Regions from separate parts of the Candidatus Clostridium eludens genome, predicted to be linked through region 2. Evidence: riboswitches for the same ligand, from Rfam matches in the RefSeq annotation. Region 2 holds a riboswitch; each other region holds the start of a gene.

Region 1 (8,366 bases), on a different contig from region 2:
CTTTTACAAATATCTGCCGCTATTTTTATTATTTCATTTTGGTTTGCACTGCTTGATGCGCTAATATTCCACCCTGTAATATTAGCTAAATGCTGAATATGTGTTTTATACTTTTCTCCAATTACAGAACTTATAAACGAAAGTTCTATATATTTTTCATCAGAACATGATTTGATACCTTTTCTGTAGGGTTTGAATTCCTCTTTACTAAAAAACTCTTCAATTAAATTTAAAGCCTTATTTTGTTCCATAGCTTCACATCTGCCAGAAGCTTTCATATAAATATGCTCTGTACTTCCTTTTACTCCAGCTTCAGCACATTCAATTAATAAATTTAATCCCGTAATATTTTGAAATTCCTTTAGCTTATCTTCTCCTACAACATATATAGAATTTGTTATTACTACTGCCTGCCTCTGCTCCAACCTATAAGATATCTTTTTAATAGAAACATCCTGTAAAATTCTATTTACAATTTCAGAGGCTGCATTTATATTTACAGTATTACTTATCTCTACTTTCCAGCCTACTTGCTTTTCAAACTGTTCTATTTTACTATGTATATTTTCATGTACCACAGCCGGAAAATCAAAATTTAGAATTACTTTTTTTTCATCATACATAAAACTTGCTTTTTTAGGATTAAAGCAACTAAAATATTTATTGGTAAGTTCTCTTAATTCATTTGGTTTAAGTTCTTTTCTCTTTAGGCTTTCTTGAATTACATCCTCACTTTTACACTTAAACAAAAATAATCTTCTATTGTCACTTTCAAAATAAGGAGAATTCATTATAATTCTTTGAAAATTCTCTAAAGTATTTTTCACTTTATTGTTTCCATTCCATATATAATTCATCTCTTCTGTGGTAAAGAGCTTTTCTCCATAGTTAACCGATACAAATTTCCATAATTTTTTCATGTTATTTTCATTTAGTTCCTCATCACAATTCATAACTTTATCCAAAGACTTTTTCCATTGTTTCCTAGGCTTATTTATATTCATCTCATAGATTTCACTGCATTTAGGTGCATAAACTTTTCCCCTTACTTCTGAGGAAAGCTGCCTGCAAAAATTTTCTATTACACTTTCATTTCCATGAACTATAAATATATTCCCAGGATTCAAAAAACTTATAAGTGATTTTATTTCACTTTTATCACTGTGAGCTGAAAGTCCCACATTTTTTACTGTACAATTTACAGGAACTGTTTTTTCATTTATATATAATTTCTTATCCTTTTCTTCTTTCAAAAGATCCAAGAGCTTTCTTCCCGGAGATTCCTCATCCTGATATCCTGTCATAACTATATATCCATTTTCCATAGGGGCTATCTTTTCCGCATAGTACTGACTGTATCCACCTGTAAGCATGCCAGAACTTGAAACTATTATTAAAGGTTCCCTATCTTCTAATATTTTTTCCCTAAGTTTATTATTATCTATTGAAATTATGTTATCATCATAAAATGGTTCAATTCCCTTTAATATTTTTTTACCTAGAGAATTTTTAAGATATAGAGGATTTAACTTATAGGTTCTATTTATATCCCGTATCATTCCATCTACATACACCTTAATATCTTTTAATAAATTTTTATTCAATGCCTTTTTTATGGTAAGCAATACCTCCTGTGCCCTGCCCAGAGCAAAAGCCGGAATTAACATTTTACCACCTTTTTGTTTACATTCATTTATTATATCTATAAGCCGTTCCTCTTCTACTTCTCTGTTGGAGTGCAATCTGTCTCCATAGGTGGCTTCAAAAATTGCTACATCCGGTCTTAACCTTGGAACTTTTAATCCTTCTACAGTTTTTTGTGAAAATACAGAAAAATCTCCAGAATAAAACAGAGAACCCTGAGGCGTGGTAATATAAATACACGCAGCTCCTGCTATATGTCCTGCAGTGTAGAATGTAAGTTTTATATCTTCAAAAATAGGGAATTCCACCATATAGTTTATGGGGAAGATATTATTTAACATATTTTTAACATCTTCCTCTGCATATAAAGGAATTTCCCCTTCCCTATTATTCATGATCTTTAAACTGTCATATAGAAGTACCCTCATTAAGTCCTTTGTCATTCTAGTAGTATATATCCTGGCTGTGGGATATTCTTTACTTATTATAGGGAGGGATCCTATATGATCCATGTGAGAATGACTTATAATTACAGCATCTATCCCTCCCTGCTCCTGAATTGATTTAAAATCCGGAAGGGCATCTTTAGAAGAACTCTGTCTTATGCCGCAATCCATAAGTATATTTCTATTACATATTCTCACAAGTATACAACTTCCACCTACTTCTCTGGCTCCCCCTAAAAATGAAATGTTCATATTGTGACATCACCTCCCTCTCCCAGTAAATATGTCATATTCTAAAGAGCCTTAATCAATGCATAACCAATCCCAAGATGTCTTATATAGTATTTTAACATATATAATTGTATTATTCAAAATGAATAATTGAAATTACTGGTAAGAGTAAATATAATTTTTAACAGGTGAACATACAAACATATTAATAGTTACAACATACCGCTAAAATATTTATACATTTTCAGCAATATAGTAAATTAGTTTTTCTGTATCCTGCCACCCCAGACATGGATCTGTAATGGATTTTCCATAAGTACCTTCATCCACGTGTTGATTGCCTTCTTCGAGGTAACTTTCAATCATAAATCCCTTAATCATATTCTTAAGTGTAGCATCATATTTTCTACTCATAAGTACCTCTCTGGCAATTCTTGGTTGTTCCTTATAAAGTTTAGTGGAATTTGCATGGTTTGTATCTACAATAATTGAAGGGTTTAACAATCCCTTTTTTTCATATTCTTTAGAAAGATTAATCAAATTTTCATAATGATAATTTGGAATATTTCTTCCATAAGAATCCACTGCTCCTCTTAAAACAGCATGTGCAAGAGCATTCCCGCTTGTTTCAATCTCCCATCCATTATATATAAAAGTATGATTCAACTGTGCTGCCTTAATGGAATTTAACATTACAGTTATATCACCGCTGGTAGGATTTTTCATTCCCACAGGCATATTAATACCACTTACAGTAAATCTATGCTGCTGGTCTTCAACCGAACGGGCTCCAATTGCATGATAACTTAATAAATCTGCAAGATATGTATAATTTTCTGGATACAACATCTCGTCTGCAGCAGGCATATGGTATTCATTTAAAGCTTTTATATGCATTTTTCTGATAGCTTTTATCCCTGCAATTAAATCTGGCTTTTTATGCGGGTCTGGCTGGTGTGCCATTCCTTTATATCCCTCTCCAGTGGTCCTTGGCTTATTTGTATAAATTCTAGGTATGATAATAATAACGTCTTTTACCTTTTCTTGGACTTTCGCCAGCCTGCCTATATATTCACAAACAGAATCTTCATTATCTGCAGAACATGGACCTATTACAAGAAGAAATCTATTATCTTCATTTGTAAAGACCTTTTTTATCTCCTCGTCTCTATTTTTTTTAGTTTCTTTCATAGAATTTGACAGTGGTATTTCCTCTATAATTTCATCTGCAGTAGGCATTTTCTTAACAAATTTCATACTCATATTTTTACTTTCCTTTCTATGAATTTTATCTATTCAGATATTCCACAGTTTAACCATTTCTATAACTCATATGTTAAAGTATAAACCTTTATCTTTATGAGTCAATAGTAATATTACATATACTAAAATAAATAACAAGCCGCAGATGGCAACACTATTTTAAGCATGCCCTATTTGCGTAATGCCTCAGCAGCAATCTTTATATCATCTTTTCCTAAGATGGCAGATATGACAGAAATACCATCAACTCCAGTAGATAGCACTTCTTTAAAATTATTCTCATTAATACCTCCTATGGCAACTGCAGGTATGTTTATGCTGTTGCATATTTTCTCCAGTACTTCTATACCTATAGGTGTATCTATATCTTTTTTAGTACCCGTAAAAAATACCGTTCCTATTCCAACGTAATCTGCCCCATTTTTCTCTGCTTCCAAAGCTTCCTCTACATTACCTACGGATATGCCTATTATTTTATCCCTACCTAAAATATTTCTTGCTGTAGTTAAAGGCATATCGCTTTGTCCAAGATGTACTCCCTCTGCATCCACAGCCTGTGCTATATCCAATCTATCATTTATTATCAGAGGAATTTTATAAATTTCAGTTATTTTTTTAACTTCCAATGCCTGCCTATAAAAATCTCTTGTGGAGGCATCCTTTTCTCTCAACTGGACCATAGTAACACCGCCTAAAATGGCCTCTTCCACAGCTTCATGGAGAAGTTTTTCTTTTAAAAAACTTCTGTCTGTAACCAGATATAAACTATAATCTAATTCCATGTTATTTTGCCCTCTTTCTTCAATTTTTCTTCACTTAATTCATATATGTAATCTATAAGCTTAACCCTAAAACTTCCTGGAGCCTTAGCCTCTCTATAAGCTTCTTCTCCTGCTATATTCATGGAGAGTATAGCACTTACAGTACTTATGAATTTGTCTTCAAAAGCCCCTGCTGCGCCCCCGCAAAGTGCCCCCACCATACATCCTGCTCCTGTTATTTTAGTTAACATTTCTGTTCCATTTTCAATTATGGCACTATTTTTTCCATACGCTACAAAATCCTTTTTGCCAGTAGCGGCAACTACACAATTATATTTATCAGATAAAGCTATACAGGAATCCAATGCACCCTCTCCAGTATCCAATGAATCAACCCCTTTTACACTTGAAGTTTCACCTGCTAAAAATTTAATCTCACCTATATTTCCCTTTATGACATCAATTCTTCCAACCTTGAGAATTCTATCTATAACCTGAATTTTTCGTGGGATGGCAGCACAAGCTACAGGATCCAAAACTACAGGAATATTATTGATTTTTGCAGACATACTGGCTAAAATTGCCGCCGTTTCTTGCTCTTTAGTAAGGGTTCCCACATTTATATATAGGGCAGAAGATATTTTTACAAAATTAAAAACCTCGTCATATGCCTCACACATGGCTGGTGAAGCACCATAAGATAAAAGAACATTTGCACAATCATTTATGGTTACATAATTAGTAATACAATGTACAAGTGGTACCCTTTTTCTAACTTCCGTTAATACTTTTGACACTTCATCTAATTTAAAATTGCTCATTTTTTAGTCTCCTTTTATATTTAATTTAGTTATTAATTACTAATAATCCAGCCCAGCGTTTTTATAAATTTCAATAAGATGTCCTACCGGACCTACTCCTTTACCTATGGTAAAGGAATTTTCTATAGCTTTAGCTATATATTGTTTTGAAAGATATACTGCTTTATGAACACTACAGCCTTTTGCAAGATAAGATGCTATAGCAGAGGATAAAGTACAGCCTGTACCATGGGTATTTTTAGTATTTATTCTGTGTCCCTGCAAGTTTAATATATCGCCATCATAGAGTAGAATGTCATCTGCATCATTACATCTGTGTCCACCTTTTACAAGTACATTCTTTGCCCCCATTTCTTTTATCTTAAAAGCTGCTTTTTCCATATCTTTTTTACTTTCTATTTTTAACTCCGTAAGAACTTCTGCCTCTGGAATATTTGGAGTTATAATATCTGCAATCTGCACCATATTCTTTATAGCCCGTTCAGCCTCCGGTTTTAAAAGAAAATATCCACTTTTTGATATCATTACAGGATCAAGTACTATGTTTTTGGCCTTATATTCTATAAGAAGCTTTTCTATTACAGATATGGTATGACTATTTGAAACCATGCCAATTTTCACTGCATCTACTTCTATATCATCAAATACAGATCTTATTTGAGCCTCTACCATCTCAGGACTTACATCCATAACCTCCTGTACACCCACTGTATTTTGAGCCGTAACAGCAGTAATTATGCTCATACCATACACTCCAAGAGCACTCATAGTTTTTAGATCTGCCTGTATACCAGCCCCTCCTGAACTATCAGAGCCTGCAATTGTCAACACTTTTTTCATTGTAAACACCTCCTATTTATGTTAAGTGATTCTTAGATTCAATGGAACAAAAACAAAAAGTGTATGCAGAAAAACATACACTTAATAAAAGCCTTTGAGGCTACATAATATTGTTTCCCTACGCCAGCTTTGCCTGGATCAGGTTCAAAGGGTTAGAGAATATCTCTTCTCAGCTTTTATAAGCACCCCCACAAGACTATTATATTTTACTTTTATTTTACTACAGTAATAAAAATTTGCAACCTAAATTTTCACACACAAATTTTTCACACTCACCCTTCTATTAATATTTCATTTTTATCTATTTGATCTGAAAACATTCAACATTTCACGCAAAATCCTTACTAATATTTCCATGCATTTATTTACATGTTATTACAACCAAGGTACAATTATCATATATAGCATTAATTCAATCAAAGGAGGGATTGTTATTAAATCTATATTAAAAATGGGGACCATTGCAGTTATAACTTTGACTTTTTCATCATGCTTTTTAAGCGCATTTAACCATAATGCTACAAAAGTTAATGAAAGTAATAAGCAGCTAGTACAGGTACAGGATTCTGCAAAAATTCCAACAACTAAAGAAATAGTTAATACTTTAACTTCAAATGAGTTTGAAGGGAGATTTGTTGGTTCGAAGGGTAATGAGAAAGCTGGACAATATATCTCAAAAATTTTTAAAGATATAGGATTAAAACCTTTGTTTGGAGATAATTACTATGATGGATATTCACAATTAGTTTATAATAATTATGATACTGGTACAAATAAAATACTTAATAATGTTGTTGGTGTTATAAAGGGTAGGGAAAGTAAAAATGCTGTAATTGTATCAGCACATTTTGATCATATAGGATATCAAGATGGCAAAATTATTAGAGGGGCTTTGGATAATGCTTCCGGTGTATCTGCTTTAATAAAAATAGCTAATACATTACAAGAGAAGTCTAAAGAAAAATCTTTTGATGAAGACATAATTTTTTGTGCATTTAATGGAGAAGAAGAAGGATTAGTAGGAAGTCGTGCATTTGTTAATGAGATTAAATCTAAATCTATATACAACAGCTTATATAACATTAATATAGATTCTATAGGTGCTAAAGCAGGAGGAACATTTGCTTTAAAGAATAAAAGCAATGTGTCTAGCAAGTTATATATACTATAAGGGTTACTCTGGAAAAGGATAATATTGAATTTGCAGATACAGAGGTAAACGTTGGAGGTGATAACTCGAGTTTTGAAAAAGCAGGTATATCTAATGTTTTTTTTGTGCAGGAAGGTATAGAAAAATTAGTTCATAAATCTACAGACACTCCAGATATTTTAGATTATAATCAGATAGATAAGATTGCAAATTCTATAAGTAATCTTATACAAGAAAATGATGGAGTAGTATTTAGTGATTAGTTATCAATTATTTTTATGTATATCTTTTATATAAGAGGTGCTAATATAATCAGTATAATACTGACATCTACACAGGAAAGCATCCTTATTCTGAAACTAAAACTGCTGTAAAAAATTTTCTGCCAAGTTTTGAAATTCTAGTTGACAAATACCTTAGCACCTGTTATTATTTTATATGTTAACTACAGGAATTAATATACATTAAAAGTAAATCAAGCTGGCTTATATCATGCCGAAGTGGTGGAATTGGCAGACGCAACGGACTCAAAATCCGTCGCTGGTGACAGCATGCGGGTTCAAGTCCCGCCTTCGGCACCAAGCATTTTCAAGGGTTAAAAGCATTCTGGGTGAAAATTCCAGAATGCTTTTTTTATACTTTTGTCACCTTTTTGTCACCAAACTTAAAAATAATTATTAAAATTTATCATGATTTATTAATAAGTTCTTTTATTTATAATATTATTTAATCGGCTCAAAGTGATAAAATAAATATAGCTTTATACCCCAAATGGAGCAAGATCTAGTTTTGGAAATATACCAGTTACCAAAAAATAAAGCATAGGGCTAGCAAACCTAACGCTATACTTTCAAACTATTTCTGGACCAAAATAAAATAATCAAAGAGCCGGGCAAAGACAAACTAGTTAACTCTAGTAATTAAGCCGTCCTTAGATTAGATGTAAAATTATAACTTGAATAAAAAAGATAGGTGCTGAAAATTATTTTTGACAGCAAAACATACCCCAGTTTAAAACTAACCTGGAGTCATTTTTTCTTCCTCAATATTGCACGATTAATTATTGAAGAACCATACTTTTGACGTATATCATTAATAGCGGTTTCCAGCTTATCTATTTTGTCTACACCGTTTCTTTCATGGTCTACTTCTAAGATGTTAATATATACCACATAGTTACTATAAAACGGTTTAACTGCTCCTGCTGTTT
Region 2 (8,366 bases):
GTAATTGCCTGCAGTAACTATATGAAGAATCAAATAAATAAAATATTCTCAGCTCCTGAAGAAAAAATATGGGTTATTTCAAATGGAGTTAATGTAGAAAAGTTTGAATTTGAATTTGATTGGCTTTCATTTAGAAGAAAATATGCCATGGATAATGAAAAAATAATTTTTTGCGTAGGAAGACATGTTTTTGAGAAGGGAATACATCTTCTTATAGAAGCAGCTCCTAGTATAATAAATAGATATAATGATTCCAAATTCATAATAGCAGGTACAGGTCCAATGACGGAGGAATTAAAAGATAAAGTCAGATATTCTGGACTGGAAAGTAAGTTTTTATTTACAGGATATATGGATGAAATGGAAAAAGATAAATTATATAGAGTTGCAAATGCAGCAGTATTTCCATCCCTTTATGAACCTTTTGGTATTGTAGCTTTAGAAGCTATGGCGGCAGGATGTCCTGTAGTTGTTTCTGATACAGGTGGGTTAAGTGAAATTGTGGAACATGGCAAAAATGGGCTTAAGTGTATAAATGGAAATGCTAACAGTATAGCGGATAATGTAGTTGGACTTTTATATGATGAGGAATTTTCCAAATATATTAGTGATAATGGAAAAGATACTGTAAAGGATGAATTTACCTGGAACAAAATAGCAGATCTTACTCTGAGAATGTACCATCAGGTTTTAGAAGAAGCCGGCGGTACAGAATGGAGAAAATTAAGCAGTGAAAATAATCATTCTGCTTTTAGGGAGGATTACATGGTATATAAAAGTTTAAATGAGGAAAATGAAGCTTTAAAGAAGATTGCAAAACCTGATGATAACGAAGATTTAAAAGATAACTTTAACGAAGGAGAAATTTTAGAATACTATGAGGATCTTAAAGTGAGTAGGAAACAAGATAAAAAAGAAAATCAGGATATGAAAATTAAAGTAGGTGCTGGTGCTAAAAGTAAAGGCGGAACTACTACAAGAAAGAGGAGCAGTACTAAGAATAAAGAGAAGAGCAAGGTTTAAATATTAAAATGGATAAAGGGTGTGATGGTTATGAAAGCTATAATAATGGCCGGAGGAGAAGGAACCAGGTTAAGGCCCTTAACCTGTAACATACCTAAACCCATGATGCCTATAATGGGGAAACCCATAATGGAATATGCCTTAGAACTGCTTAAGAATACTGGAATAGAGGATATTGGAGCTACCTTGCAATATTTACCTGATGAAATAATAAATTATTTTGGAGATGGTAAAGATTTTGGAGTAAATATAAGTTATTTTATAGAAGAAACTCCACTGGGTACTGCAGGAAGTGTTAAAAATGCTGAGGCATTTTTAAATGATACTTTTGTTGTTATAAGTGGAGATGCCCTTACTGATATAGATCTGTCAAAGGCAATTGCCTATCACAAGAGTAAGGGCGCTGTGGCAACTCTCATACTTAAAGAAGAACCGGTACCTCTGGAATTTGGTGTTGTAGTTACAAATGCCCAGGGCAGAGTAACTGGCTTCTTGGAAAAACCAGGGTGGGGAGAAGTATTCAGCGATAAGGTAAATACGGGAATATATATTTTAGAGCCGGATATATTTAAATATTACAATAAAAATAAAAAATTTGATTTTAGCAGTGATCTTTTTCCGCTTCTCCTGAAAGAAAAAGTACCTGTGTTTGGATATGTGGCAGAAGGGTACTGGTGTGACATAGGAAGTATTGACCAGTATATGAAATGTCATTTCGACATATTAAAAGGGCTTGCGCATATAAACATAAAGGCACAAAAATACAGTGAAGATATATGGATAGGTGAGGATTGTGAAATAAGTCCTGAAGCTAAAATTTCAAGACCGGTGTATATAGGAAGCGGCAGTAAAATATATAACAATGCACAAATTGGCCCCTATACCGTATTGGGTGAGAACAATATTATATCTCCAGATGCCACCATAAAAAGGAGTATACTTTTTAATAACTGCTATATAGGAGATAAGGCACAGATAAGGGGTGCCGTACTCTGTAAAAAAGTTCAAGTTAAATCTCAATGTTCTGTATTTGAAGAAGCTGCTGTGGGAAATGATACTATTATAAAAGATAAGGCCATAGTAAATCCAGGGGTTAAGATATGGCCAAACAAGATGATAGAAAGCGGCACTATGGTAAGTTCCAATATTATATGGAGAGAAAAGGCTTCTAGATCTGTTTTTGGTAAAAATGGTATTAGTGGAGAGATAAATGTAGATATAACTCCAGAATTTGTATCAAAGCTGGGTTCTGCCTATGGTTCTGTTTTAAAGACAGATTCTAGGGTGGCTATAGCCTGCAGTGACAATGGAGCGGCACAGATGTTTAAATATTCTCTGGCTACAGGACTTTTATCTATGGGTATGGAGGTTATGGATTTAAAACAGATGCCAATGGCATTTATAAGGCAGTCTGTTCTTTTCTTCGGAGCACAGGCAGGAGTCTATGTATGTGTAAATGCTAGTGCACCGGAAAAGGTTACTATAATATTTATGGATAAAAACGGGTTGAATATAGATAGAGCTATGGAGAGGAAGATAGAAAGCAGTTTTACAAGGGAAGATTTCAGGAGAGTAAAACCAGATAAGTTTAAGCATATGGAAAATATATATAACTGCCTGGAGTATTATGCCAGGCAGCTTATAAATGGACTTTCACTTGAAAATATAAAGAGCCAAAAGTACAGGGCAGTTTTAAGCATAGAAGATCCTATGATTCTTGAAATAATGAAAGGGATTTTAAAGGAGCTTAAAGTAGAGATGAAATTCTATGATAAGTTCGGTGATACTAAGGGTTTGGCAAGGAAGGTTATGGAGGATAGTGCCAATTTGGGAATTGAAATAGATGAAGAGTGTGAAAAACCGGTTATTATAGATGAAAAGGGAAACATAATAAAAGACAATTTGTACGATGCTTTAAATGCATTGGTTATGTTAAAATCTCATGACATAAAAACTCTGGTAGTTCCTGTTACAGCCTCTTCCACTATGGAGAAATTGGCTAAAATGTGTGGGTGTAAATTTATAAGGACTAAAATAGCGCATAAATTTATACTGGAAACTTATTTAGAAAATGTATCCAATATAAGTGAAAGGGATATGGTAAGTGCATACCTCATGACACTGGACGCGGTAAGTGTGTGTACAATGACTATTAATTTTATGGCAAACTGCAATAGGTCTCTTTCACAGATAACTTCCACTATTCCTCAGTATTACAGCATGAAAAAAGAAATAAAATGCCCCTGGAATATGAAGGGAAGGATAATGAGAAATCTAATAGAGGAAAATAGTTCAAAATCTATAGATTTAATTGAGGGTGTAAAACTTAACTTTGAGGATGGATGGACATTGGTGCTGCCAGATGCAGATGAACCTTTATGTAAGGTATATACAGAGTGCAGGGACTATAAGAAGCTCAATCAGCTTACAGAAGATGTTTTGACTAAAATTACAACTATAACTAAACAATGTTGAACAATTAAAATAAAGGATTAAAAGTTAAGAGTTATAGATGAGTTCTTTAACTATTCTTAACTTTTAATTTTTAATTTGCAGGGGGATGTAAAAATATGAAATCTAATATAAATTCCGAGTATTATATGGAAGCAGAAAATAAATATTTAAAATTAAGACAAATTTTAAAAAAATGTAGAGAGGAAAATAGAAGAACTTTTGAAGATATATCAAATAGCTGTAGATTTAACCAAGAGGAATTAGAAAATATAGAAAAAGGCATAGATAAAGATATAACTCATTTTTTAATATATGCAAAGGCATTGGGTATTAGCATAAATTTAAGTTATAAGGAAAATTATAAACTTCGCTAAAGATTTTAGCGAAGTCATTTTATGCTCATTTTTAATTTGTAGAATCCTGTCGTATTTAAAAATTATATTTTTGTGCAATGTATATTAAAATAATAATAAAGTTAGACAAATGTGTGTCGATATATATAAAAAATCATTGTTTTATGTATGATTATAGGATGCATTTTTGCAAAATATACAGCGATAATGGTTTAATCTCAAAAGGGGGGATTCATATGAATTTTAACAAAATAAAGCTTTCTAATAAATTGAGGATTGGATTTTCATTAATGATTATATTAATAGTAGGGGTGTGTTTATTGTCGATATATGGACTAAATCAAATTAACCAGAATATTGACCAGCTTGTGAATATAGAAAATAAAAAATTGAGTTTGACATATGATATGAGGGAATGTGTAAATAAAATAGCTGTCAGTGTAAGAAATATAGCTGTTACCAGCGACATGAAATATATGGAGGAACAAAAGAAAATAATAGATAAAAATACAATTCTTTATAAACAAAAGGAAAAGCAACTTGAAGCATTAATTTATACTGAAAAAGGTAAGACGCTTTATAAAAATATACGAAATAATGACGACAGTGCATTTTTACAATTTGATAATTCAGTTAAACGAGGTATGAAAATTGATGTAACAAATGAGGAGCTTCAAGATATACTTAACGGATTAAATAAGACGGAAAATAAACTATTATCAAGTATACAAGATATGGTGGATTTTCAAGAACAATTAGAACAATCAAGAGCTGAGATTTCACAAAAAACAGTAAATAATTCTTTAAAGGAAATAGTGGCTTTTTTAATAGTAAGTATTTTAATGGGTATGTTGTTTACACATTTTATAAGGAAGAGTATTTTAACTCAGATTAAAGAGGTAGTAGATGGTGCATCTAAATTGGCGGAAGGCAATTTGAATTTTAAAATGAAGGTAGTTTCTAATGATGAAATAGGACAAACTATTAAAGGCTTAAATAGTGCAATTGAAAAGCTTAATAAGAGTATGATTTCCATAAGGAGTGAAAGTGATAGTATTCTTGGAAGCAGTGAATTAACAAATAAAATGTTTTCAGAGATAAGTTCTGAAATTGAACAAATATCAGCTTCTACAGAAGAAATATCTGCAGGAATGGAAGAATCCTCTGCTGCAGTTGAAGAAGTAACATCCATGGCTACTACAGTGAAGGAAGAAGTGAAGATCACAGAGCAAAAATCACAGGAAGGATTAGAAATGGCCTTAAATATACAGGAAAAAGCAGTTGCTATCAACAATGATTCTATTCAATCAAAAAAAATTGCAGAAGAAATATATATAAAAACAAGGACAAGTTTAGAAAAGGCATTAAAAGAAGTCACTGTTGTTAATCGAATATCAGAAATGGCATTAAGTATAGATGAAATATCAAAACAAACTAATCTGCTAGCATTAAATGCAGCAATAGAAGCTGCAAGAGCTGGTGAACAAGGAAAGGGTTTTGCAGTTGTTGCAGAAGAGGTGAGAACACTTGCGGAAGAATCATCAGAGGCAGTAGCACAAATACAAAGTGAAGTTCATATGGTTTTAGCTGCAGTTGAAAAGCTTTCCAGTTCATCTAGAGATATTTTGGAGTTTATAGAGAAGGACGTTTTAAAAGATTATGACAAACTAATTTCCACTAGCAATGAATACAAAAAAGATGGGGATACTTTAAAAGATATAGTTGCTAAATCTGCAGAATCTTCTAAAAATATTTCTGATTCTGTTGATCAAATTGCAGCAAGTATGGAAGACATAGCAATTTCGGTATCAGAAGTGGCTAAGACCACCGCAGATATTGCTTCAAGTGTGAATCAGGTTAATAATAGAAATGAATCTGTATTAGCAGAAACTAATAATAACGAGGAAAGTGCCATGAAATTAGGAAAGCTTATTAAAGGATTTAATTTAAATTGAAATATATTTTTTACTTGATTACTAATAAATCCTATGATACCATTATGTAATAAGAAAATTGAATATTATGTACAGGGGGGCTGGTGTTTCTGGCTGAGATTAAGAAGTAAATTCTTTGACCCTAAACCTGATCTGGGTAATGCCAGCGTAGGAAGTTGTTTGTGTAAATATGTTACTGATAAAAGCATAAGTCTACGGATTTATGCTTTTTGTTGTACATATGATTTTTTTATAAAATTTACCAGGAAAGAGGATGAAACCATGAATTTTACTACTCAAATGGATGCTGCTAAAAAGGGAATTATTACAAGAGAAATGGAGGTAGTATCCACAAAAGAAAGTATGGATGTAGAAGTTTTAAGAAATCTTGTAGCTGAAGGTAAAATAGTAATACCTGCAAATAAGAATCATAAATCATTAGATGCCCAGGGTGTTGGACAGGGATTAAAGACTAAAATAAATGTTAACTTAGGTATATCAAAAGATTGTGCTAACATAGATATGGAACTTGAAAAGGTGAAAACTGCAATTGAAATGAAGGCAGAAGCTATAATGGATTTAAGCTCCTATGGTAAAACTGAAGAATTTAGAAAAAGAATTGTAGAGATGTGTTCTGCCATGATAGGCACAGTACCCATATATGATGCAGTAGGATTTTATGATAAGGAACTAAGTGATATATCTCCTGAGGAATTTTTAGCTGTAGTAGAGAAGCACGCTAAGGATGGAGTAGATTTCATGACCATACATGCGGGAATCAACAGGGAAACTGCAAAGGTATTCAAAAGAAATAAAAGGCTTACAAATATAGTTTCAAGAGGAGGAGCTCTTTTATATGCATGGATGGAACTAAATAATAAAGAAAATCCATTTTATGAATACTATGATAAAGTTTTAGATATATGTGCAAAATATGATGTAACTATAAGTCTTGGAGATGCCTGTCGGCCAGGCAGCATTAATGATGCCACAGACGCCAGCCAGATAAAAGAACTTATAACTCTTGGAGAACTTACAAAAAGAGCTTGGGAGAAGAGTGTACAGGTCATGGTTGAAGGACCAGGACACATGTCTTTAAATGAAATAGCTGCCAATATGCAACTTGAGAAAAAGTTGTGTCATGGAGCACCATTTTATGTGCTGGGACCTTTAGTTACAGATATTGCACCGGGATATGACCACATAACAAGTGCCATTGGTGGAGCTATAGCAGCTGCAAATGGTGCGGATTTCTTATGTTATGTTACTCCAGCAGAGCATTTAAGACTTCCCAATCTTGAAGATATGAAAGAAGGTATTATAGCTTCTAAGATAGCAGCACATGCTGCCGATATAAGTAAAAATATAAAGGGCGCAAAGCAATGGGATTATAAAATGAGCAAGGCAAGAAGAGAGCTTGATTGGGAAACAATGTTTAATCTAGCTATTGATCCGCAAAAGGCAAGGAGATATAGAAAAGAATCTATGCCAGAGCATGAAGATACTTGTACTATGTGTGGAAAAATGTGTGCTGTGAGAAATATGAATAAGGTGATGGAAGGAAAGAACATAAATATTTTAAGGGAAGAAGATTAGGGCTGTTTTTAAACTCACATGAAGTTTTTTAACTTTGCGTGAGTTTTTTACATCATCTTAATTTGGCATCTGTACATAATAATTATATCTTTATTGTAATAAAGAATATAAAAAAATTTTAAAATAAATGGTATAATATTCACTGTAAATATGACAGATATGGGAAGTTGCAGGTACTTCATTGATATTTAAAGATTTTTGCTTGAATAGTATAGGGGAGCTATAAATTATGATTGAATATGACGGTTTTAATGAAGTTAGTATTATAAGAGAGGTTATAGATAATAAAAGAATACTTGTTAAGTATCAGCCAATTGTGTCCTTAGTAAAGAAAAAAATAGTAGCATTTGAAGCGTTAAGCAGAGGAATAAATATTTTAAATTCGGAAATTATACCTCCACTTAAAATGTTTGAATATGCTCGTAATAATGGCCTGTCAACTATACTTGATAGATTATGTAGGGAAAAGTGTATTGAGAATTTTGAAAATGTGTACAACATGAATGATGAGTGGTATTTGTTTATAAATGTAGATGCCTCTGTTATAGAAGAAGCCGAAGGCTCAAATCATCTTTTTAACCAGGTATTAGAAAATAGGGTTTCACCTAAAAATATTGTAATCGAAATTAATGAATCTCGTGCCAGTAATTTAAGTGCTCTGGAAAGGTTTACTAATAATTATAGAAAAAAGGGATTTCTAATTGCTTTAGATGATGTGGGAACAGGTTTTTCAAATATGGATAGAGTTTCAATTATAAAACCTGACATCATAAAATTAGATTCATTACTGGTAAGGAATATTCAGGATAGTTACCATAAACAGGAGATATTTAAATGTATTGCAGGTTTAGCTAATAGGATAGGTGCAGTAGTTGTTGCTGAGGGAATAGAAACTGAGATTGAACTTAATTATGTAATTGAATTTGGAGCTCACTTAATTCAAGGATATTTTTTTTCAAAACCTGAGTTTATAAATGGCAGCGTAATTAAAAGAGTTAATGCTAAA
Region 3 (8,366 bases), on a different contig from region 2:
AAACAGAAATGCTCTTTTCTATTTTAAAATAACGTAATTGTACAAATAATAAAATTATATTTAGCCTCTGGTATATAGTTGGAAAAGAGCCTTTATAGGAGGCTCTTAATATTTTTTACATTTAACTGATTATATGCTTCCTATCATAATTCCCATATATCATATGGAATTAACGGTAAACTTCCTAAATCACTTCCTCGATTAGTATCTGGTTTTGTAGTTATAAATTCTTTTAATATAATTTCTGCTCCCTTTCTCAATTTGTCATCATCATCACTAATTAATGTTACATATTTATGACCATTTTTTATATTTTGTATAACATCTTCTATTAGGTGCTCCTCATAATTATTGCTAAATTTACCCTCGCCCATTATTTCATAAGCTCTAACTTTTGTGATATGTGCATCACCTTTATTACAATTATAATCTTCGTATTCTACTTTAAAAATTCCATATTCCATACTACCATCTCCTTTCATCATATTATTATATCATTTCTACAAAAATAGCCAATATCCTCTAAGCCGCTATTTACTTTAATTATTTAAATCTGTATAATATATTCTTATAAAGTAATTCTTATATCCATGTAGAGTTTACCTATGAGAAATGCTCTTATTCATGGGATAAATTATATTTAAGGAGTGATTTTATGCCAGTTATAACAATAGAAGGTCCAAAAATTACAAAGGAACAAAAAGAACAACTTGTAAGTGAATTTGTAACCTCTGCAAGTAAAATTCTTAATATTCCTCATCAAGCTTTTGTTACCATCATAAAAGAAAATGAACCAGACAATATTGGTACAGGGACTCAACTATTATCTAACAAATAAAAATAGACTTTCTAAATGCTAGGTATATACCCTAGCATTTTTAATATATCACATTTTTTCTAAATATAGATACTTTACATTCGGTTTTATGCAATTTGATGAAAAATAGCTTAATTAAGATCAAGCTCATCAGCTAATAAGAAAGCTACTTGAATAATTTCATCATATAAACCAACAGATTTCTGTCAAATCTACATAAAACATTAACTTTCAACGCAATATAATTAGGAGAAAATAAGTTCTTATTTTATGTAAGTTTAATATTTTTACAAACTCTTTATAATTAAAGGAGTGATCAAGCAGTAACCTTCGCTAAAGTTCCATTATGATTATTCTAGCATTAGGAATTCCTTTAATAAATAATAGATTAAAACAGTATAGAGCAGAAAGTATAAGAATCAGCAATATTGAATTGGGAGAATCCCCACTAGAAAAATTTAGATGCTTTCTTAATCTATACAAAATATAAAAAATAAATAAGTCTATAGCAGTTATTTAACTGACTATAAACTTATTATACGAGGTGTGATATTTGTTATGATTAAAAACATACTTATTATTTCTTCCAATTACACAGGACATGGCCATAAAAGCATAACAGAATCTCTATGTGAAATTTTTTCTGAGAATAATGGTGTTAAAATTCATGTTATAGATGGATTTTCACTTGGCGGCAATATGATGCTGAAAATAGGTAAATCTTATGGTCCAATAACAAGGAATTCACAAAATTTATGGGAATTGGTGTGGAATATGTCCATTATAAGACCATCATTGGTTAATGAATTCGTGGAATTAATAATAAAGGATAATTTAATAGAATTATTAAAAAACGTGAATCCCGATTTAATTTTATCTGTGCACCCCAATTTTAACGGTTCTGTTATAAATGTACTGGAAAAGAATAAAATTAAAATACCATTTATCACTTTAATAGCAGATCTAGTGAGCATATATCCTCTTTGGGCAGAAACTAGAGCTGATTACATTATAAGCCCAACACAAGAAGCAAAAGATAAGTGTATAAGATTCGGCGTTTCAGAAGAAAAAATAAAAACTTTAGGTTTTCCAGTACGTTCAAAGTTTAATAATCATGGAAAACACAGCGATTATACACCAGATATGCCTTTAAAATGCTTAATTATGAGCGGTGGGGAAGGTGTAGGGAATATGAGAAAAATAGCTGAAATTCTCCTTGATAATTTTAATTGTACCATCAGAATTATTGCAGGTAGAAATATGAGATTGAAAAAATCATTGGAAAAATCATTAGTAGAAAAATACCCTGATAAAGTTGAGATTTATGGTTTTATGGAAAATATACAAGAATTAATGTTTTCTTCTGATATCGCATTTACCAGAGGAAGCCCAAATGTTATGATGGAAGCCATAGCATGTAATGTACCCTTAGTGATTACTGGTGCTTTACCAGGTCAAGAAGAAGGCAATCCAAAATTTGCTGAAAAATATAATTTGGGAGTAATATGTACCGACACTAAAAAAATAAAGCATACTATAGATGCTCTGATTCAAAATAGTGCACAAGGTTTAAATAAAATTAAAGAATCACAAAGTTACTACAATAATCCCAACGCTTCTAGGGACATCGCAAATTTTATTTTAAATATTAATACTAACATTTAATTTGCAGGTTCAAATTATCTTATTGCTAAAGTACATCCCTTATAATATTGAAAAAATAAGATGTAATAAAAGCCTGCACCCTTATTTTTAAGAAATAGGTATAAAAACAAGTTAAATTAGTTATAATATTAATGCATAATTAAAATCCCTTAAAATATCTTAGCTGGTCATGTGCCAGCTACTTTTATCTATAAAAACCTCCTCTTCACCACGTTGTTTCCAAAAGACAATATAAGTTTAATTGATAATTTATAGTTGTTTATTTTTAAATTTAAAATAAATTCCTTAAACTTATTATTGAATAAAATTAATTTTAATGATATTATTTATTTGCAAGACTATATTAATCATACTAAATATAGTTAAAACCTGCACTGTAACCACAGTGCAGGTTTTTATCTTAGACTCAATATAACATCAATATTAATAATTTTCCACAAGTATTTCAAAATATGATTGAGGATGAGCACAGGCAGGACAAACTTCAGGAGCAGAATCCCCTTCATGAATATATCCACAATTATCACATTTCCATTTATATACTTTTTCCTTCTTAAATACAGTACCATTTTCTACATTTTTAAGTAACGCTAAATATCTTTCCTCATGGTGCTTTTCAACTTCACCTATTTTTCTAAAAACCGTTGCTATAGCAGGAAATCCTTCTTTATCCGCTACATCTGCAAATTCTGGATAGAGCTGAGACCATTCTTCATTTTCACCATCTGCCGCAGCTTTAAGAACTGTTTTAGTATCTCCTAGAGCAACCGGGTAAGAGGCATTTATTTCTACAGATTCCCCTTTTAAATCATTATTTAAAAATTTAAAAAATCTCTTTGCATGTTCTTTCTCATTTTCTGCAGTTTCTAAAAATATATTAGAAATTTGAACATATCCTTCTTTTTTTGCAATGGATGAATAATAAGTATATCTGTTCCTTGCCTGAGATTCTCCTGCAAAAGCTTTCATTAAATTTTCAGCAGTTTTTGTACCTTTTAAAGATGCCATAAAAGTTACCTCCTAAAATAAGTATTAATTTGTTATTTAGTCTTACAAATAAGTAGCTAACTTGATGTTTACAAATAGTTTATTTACTTAATTTTAATAAATATTTATTTGAAATTTTATCACCATATATTATTTAATGCTAACTTGAATAATTTAGAAATAACTATTTATAAAACCATATTACGTAATTTTTTCTTATTTGTAGCTATATTAATATCTTATAATATGTTTACCATATATTCAACTATTATAATATCTTAATTACATATTAAAACATTTCTTTATTCAGATACAAATCTATTATATTGTATAAAATTTCTGCATATTTATTTTAAATATATAACTTATATAAAAATTTTATCAAAAAAATAGGAAACACCTTTCAATAGTTATAATAAAACTAACTACAGGGTGTTTCAAAGTGACATATATGTTACGTATATATTACTACATAATTAAAAATAATTCTACAAAAAATATTATTTTTAATAAAAATAATGATGGAACCAATCACAGATAATAGAAATAAAAATACATGTACTTATAAAGTTATTATAAGATTTAAGCGCCGTTTACTCATAAAGAATATTTTTTCCATTACAACCTTCTATAAATATGTATTAAATACAAAATATATTTATTATTCCAACAATATTTATACATTTTCTTCAAAAATGTATGTTTCTTCATTTACGGTAAAATTTAGGTTTTACTACTAATATGTAATTATTTGTATTCTATCAGCCATAGTATACATTTTTTATCTGTATTACTGCCTAATCACTAAGGTTCTATAGTCTCATTAGATAAAATACCTACCAATGCACTATTCCATACATTGCATATATTTCAAGAAAAATATCTGACTATACTTGATATATATGGAACCAATCTTTCTTACATCTTATTATATATGATGATGAAATTTGTTATATAGCCTTTTCATACCATTAAATCCATTAATTTAATAATGATATAACATAAAAATACTGTTAATATAACAAACATAGATAAACCTAAATTTCCAAAAATGAAATGGGTCACTATTTATAAATCACTAATTACAATTTTTCTATATATTACACATATAGAAAAAATATTTAAATTCACTTAAAGATATTCATTTACACCTATAAATTTAGATAGAAATATTTTTTAGTGGATAAGGCTAAAAGTTCCCTAAGTAACTTTAAACACCCATTTCTGAAGGTGAAAATGAACTAAAAAATCATATACTACTAAAAATTAGGAGGAATTGAAAATGTTAAAACTTAAACACAAATTACTTTCAGCTTTAATACTTGCAGCACCATTATTATTAAATACGGGAATTGCTACAACAGTTCATGCATCTGGCGTAAACAACAATATAGCATCTGTACTCTGTAAATCTTCTTGTCCTTCAACAAAAGCAGTTAATTGCACAAATTTTGCTAACTGTAAAAACTCTAATAGCTGTACAGATCCTGCTAGCTGTAAAAATTCTAATTGCAAAAACTCCAATAGTTGTGTAGATCCTGCTAGCTGTAAAAGCTCTAATAGTTGTACAAACTCTTCTAATTGCATAACACTTAATGGAGTAAAATACAATTGCTCAGGCCTTGATTCTTCAATACTTAGCGGTCTAAGAACAAACTGTGGAAAATAAAATCAGCTTAAAATTAATATTTACAAAATTAAGGGAACTATAGAATATCTACACTAGGTTTATCAAATATATTCAATAAAACCTTAGTTTAACATTATACATCAATGTCACACGTAAACATAATTACGTGTGACATAATTTAATATCCTAAATTTTCATTAAGTATAAATACATAGATTCTTGAATCATCAATTTGTTTTTTTATGAGGGTATATTCGTTACATATTCTGCTCTTACTGCTGCAATCCACACAATATCCCGTTTTAGCACAGGGTGTATTACAATTTAACCTCCTGGCATTTGCCGGAGCACATACCCTTTTATTTCTCTCTATAGCTTCCTCTAAGTTCTTAACAATTTTATTTACACCACAGACTACTATAACTTTATCAGGACCAAAGAGCATAGCTGCAACCCTGTTGCCTCTGCCATCTACATTGAATAATTCTCCTTCCTCAGTTAACGCATTAGTGCTGGTAAAAAATACATCTGCAAAAAATGTTTTTCTATGTATTTCCTTCTTCTCATCTGGAGTAATCCCCTCAGCCGCCCTATCTAAAAACTTATACTTGCCGCTCCTTAAATATTCTAATAGGCCTATTTGTTGTAAAGTAGCAGAACCTCCACAGCTTACTACAGAATCTTTCTTAACTAATTGTTCTATTTTATTAAAAAGTTCCTGTCTATCTTTTATGTAAAAACCATTCATATTATTCTTTTTTAATGCCTCAATAGTCCTCTCTATTCTTTTTTCGTTTGTCCAAAGCACATTCATATCCATTATATATCTACCTCCAAAATTTATTTCAAATTATAAACCACATATTAGTGTAATAATTGAAATACTACATATTATGTATTATAATTATTATATAATAATTAAATACTTAATGCTAGGGGTGCCTTTATAGGCTGAGAAACAACATTTTGTTAACCCTTCTACCTGATCTGGATAACACCAGCGTAGGGAAGCGGATTCTAAAAAATCAAGTCGTATTCCTATGGAATACGACTTTTGGGCACCTTAGCTAAGTAAGGAGGTTTTATATGTCTTTAATAAAAAATATTACAGAGATTTCATCTCACCCAGCTTCTATTTTCGCATTAATTGCCCTAATTATTTTTATTCTATTTTGGGCCAAAGTTAAAAATGTTAAATTCACTACACAGCTTATAACTCAAATAGGCATAGCACTGGCACTGGCTGCTATACTTCAAATATTTAAAATATACCACCTTCCACAAGGAGGGAGTATAACTTTGGGGAGTATGATACCTATACTACTTATGGCTTTACTTTACGGGCCTGAAGTAGGCTTTATTACTGGATTTTTATATGGAATCATAACCTTAATACTAGATCCATACATACTCCATCCTGTACAAGTTATATTTGATTATCCACTACCATTTATGGCTTTAGGTATTGCTGGTTATTTTAGAGATAGAAAAATTATAGGTACACTGCTGGCTCTTTTAGGGAGATTTATATGTCATTTTATATCTGGAGTAATTTTTTTTGGAAGTTTTGCCCCTAAAGGAATGTCTCCGGCAGTTTATTCTCTTATGGTAAATGGTATATTTATGTCCATTGAAGGTGCCATATGTATTGCAATAATGTCAGTATTACCAGTAAAACATTTAGCCACAATTTTAAACAAAAAAATAGCACATAATTAAACTTTAAAAAGAAGGCTAGCAGCTGTACCACTCTAGCCTTCTTTTTAACTTGATTTATTATTTCCCCTTGTATCTTTGTATGGTTTTTTTTTTCTTTTCAATTAGTTCTTTAGAAAATTCCGTAAAAAAACTGGCGTTATGTCTTTTTACATTAAATTGATTACCTGATATGCCATATGTCTTAATCTTTATATAATACTTCATACACATATATACTACTGAATAAAAAGCAATAATTATCAGACCCGCTATAAGACCTGATGCCTGACCTGGAATAAAAGGCATACTAGCAATAACAATAATAAGACTTATAAGAGTAATCCATGAAACATATATATGATGCCTTCCTTCCGCACCATAGGTATGTTTTTTACGTAATCGGATTTGTGAAGCAACGATAGTTACATATGTAAAAAGCAGTGCAAAACCACCACAGCTTACCAAGAATAAATAGACTCTAGGAAATAAAAGTCCAAGCATTAGTCCCAAAAACATAACAAAACCCGAAAATACCATGCCTCTATAAGGTACTTTTGTTCTATCCTTTAACCACCTTGGAGCATAGGATTCATCTGCAAGAGAACGAATCATTCTTCCAATACCAAACATAGCTGCCAACATTGTAGAAAGTATAGCTGTGACCATTACTATATTTATTACATTTCCAGCCCAATTCATACCCCATCTGTTAAGTGCTGCTACCATAGGGCTAAAATTCTCACTAAGAACTCCAGTAGGAATCAATAACAAAAGTGCAGATATGGAAGCTATATAAAGTCCAACAAGGCTTATTACAGTATAGCTGATAGCTTTTGGAATTATTTTTTTGGGATTATCCGTTTCTGAAGCTGCCAAACCAATTATTTCAAACCCTGCATAGGCGAACATCACTGTAAGCATACTTCCTGCAATACTTTTTACGCCTCCTAAAAGTAAAGGTTCCCCAGTTACTTTGGCAGTTCCGGTCCTTGGAGATACACCTAAAAAACCACTAATTAAAAGTAATGCAATAATTATAAAAGATATTATTGTCAATAACTTAACAGCCGCAAGGCCACTTTCAAGTTTACTCAATTTGTTGGCACCTAACAAATTAAGTAATGTAACTGCAAGGATAGTCATACTTCCAAATAAAGATATGGATATGCCAGGAAACCATTTACGCAGTAAAATGGATACTGCTGCCGCTTCACTGGACATAGCTAGAACCATTCCAGTCCAGTAAACCCATCCAACAATAAATCCAGCTCCTGGTCCAAAGGCTTTTCCGGCAAAAGTACGGAACGAACCAGGTGCCGGATCTGCCACTGTCATTTCTGAAAGAGCAGAAAGAATAAAATAAACTAAAATTCCTCCTAATACATATGAAATAATTATAAGAGGTCCTACGGCATGAATAGCTACAGATGATCCTAGAAAAAAAGATCCACCAATTACAGTTCCTAGTGCCATCATTGTAAGTTCCCATACAGATAATCCCCTATGCTTCTTTTCCACCATTAATCACCCCAAATTCATATGATTCTAAAAATAGTATGTCTTAAAGCT

The links. A riboswitch is a leader RNA that binds a small molecule or an ion and turns the genes downstream of it on or off. The one in region 2 is predicted to bind thiamine pyrophosphate.
Region 1: it holds a riboswitch for thiamine pyrophosphate, as region 2 does, so the genes downstream of both, thiD (bifunctional hydroxymethylpyrimidine kinase/phosphomethylpyrimidine kinase) here and thiC (phosphomethylpyrimidine synthase ThiC) in region 2, are expected to answer to the same signal.
Region 3: it holds a riboswitch for thiamine pyrophosphate, as region 2 does, so the genes downstream of both, thiT (energy-coupled thiamine transporter ThiT) here and thiC (phosphomethylpyrimidine synthase ThiC) in region 2, are expected to answer to the same signal.

Annotation. Positions count from the first base shown of each region.
Region 1 covers NZ_JBJHZX010000040.1:16,159-24,524, forward strand. The annotation lists gene ACJDU8_RS20295 (MBL fold metallo-hydrolase) at 1-2,342, opposite strand, end outside; gene ACJDU8_RS20300 (3-deoxy-7-phosphoheptulonate synthase) at 2,556-3,608, opposite strand; gene thiE (thiamine phosphate synthase) at 3,755-4,366, opposite strand; gene thiM (hydroxyethylthiazole kinase) at 4,357-5,166, opposite strand; gene thiD (bifunctional hydroxymethylpyrimidine kinase/phosphomethylpyrimidine kinase) at 5,206-6,006, opposite strand; TPP riboswitch at 6,104-6,206, opposite strand; gene ACJDU8_RS20320 (M28 family peptidase) at 6,482-7,177, shown strand; gene ACJDU8_RS20325 (hypothetical protein) at 7,264-7,419, shown strand; tRNA gene ACJDU8_RS20330 (tRNA-Leu) at 7,651-7,737, shown strand.
Region 2 covers NZ_JBJHZX010000007.1:69,312-77,677, reverse strand. The annotation lists gene ACJDU8_RS06595 (glycosyltransferase family 4 protein) at 1-1,023, shown strand, start outside; gene ACJDU8_RS06590 (sugar phosphate nucleotidyltransferase) at 1,054-3,498, shown strand; gene ACJDU8_RS06585 (hypothetical protein) at 3,594-3,851, shown strand; gene ACJDU8_RS06580 (methyl-accepting chemotaxis protein) at 4,067-5,785, shown strand; TPP riboswitch at 5,849-5,956, shown strand; gene thiC (phosphomethylpyrimidine synthase ThiC) at 6,047-7,360, shown strand; gene ACJDU8_RS06570 (EAL domain-containing protein) at 7,590-8,366, shown strand, end outside.
Region 3 covers NZ_JBJHZX010000026.1:7,472-15,837, forward strand. The annotation lists gene ACJDU8_RS16445 (DUF3892 domain-containing protein) at 144-464, opposite strand; gene dmpI (4-oxalocrotonate tautomerase DmpI) at 656-838, shown strand; gene ACJDU8_RS16455 (MGDG synthase family glycosyltransferase) at 1,376-2,482, shown strand; gene rbr (rubrerythrin) at 2,906-3,490, opposite strand; gene ACJDU8_RS16465 (hypothetical protein) at 4,752-5,138, shown strand; gene ACJDU8_RS16470 (lactate utilization protein) at 5,278-5,919, opposite strand; TPP riboswitch at 6,024-6,125, shown strand; gene thiT (energy-coupled thiamine transporter ThiT) at 6,186-6,818, shown strand; gene ACJDU8_RS16480 (amino acid permease) at 6,876-8,315, opposite strand.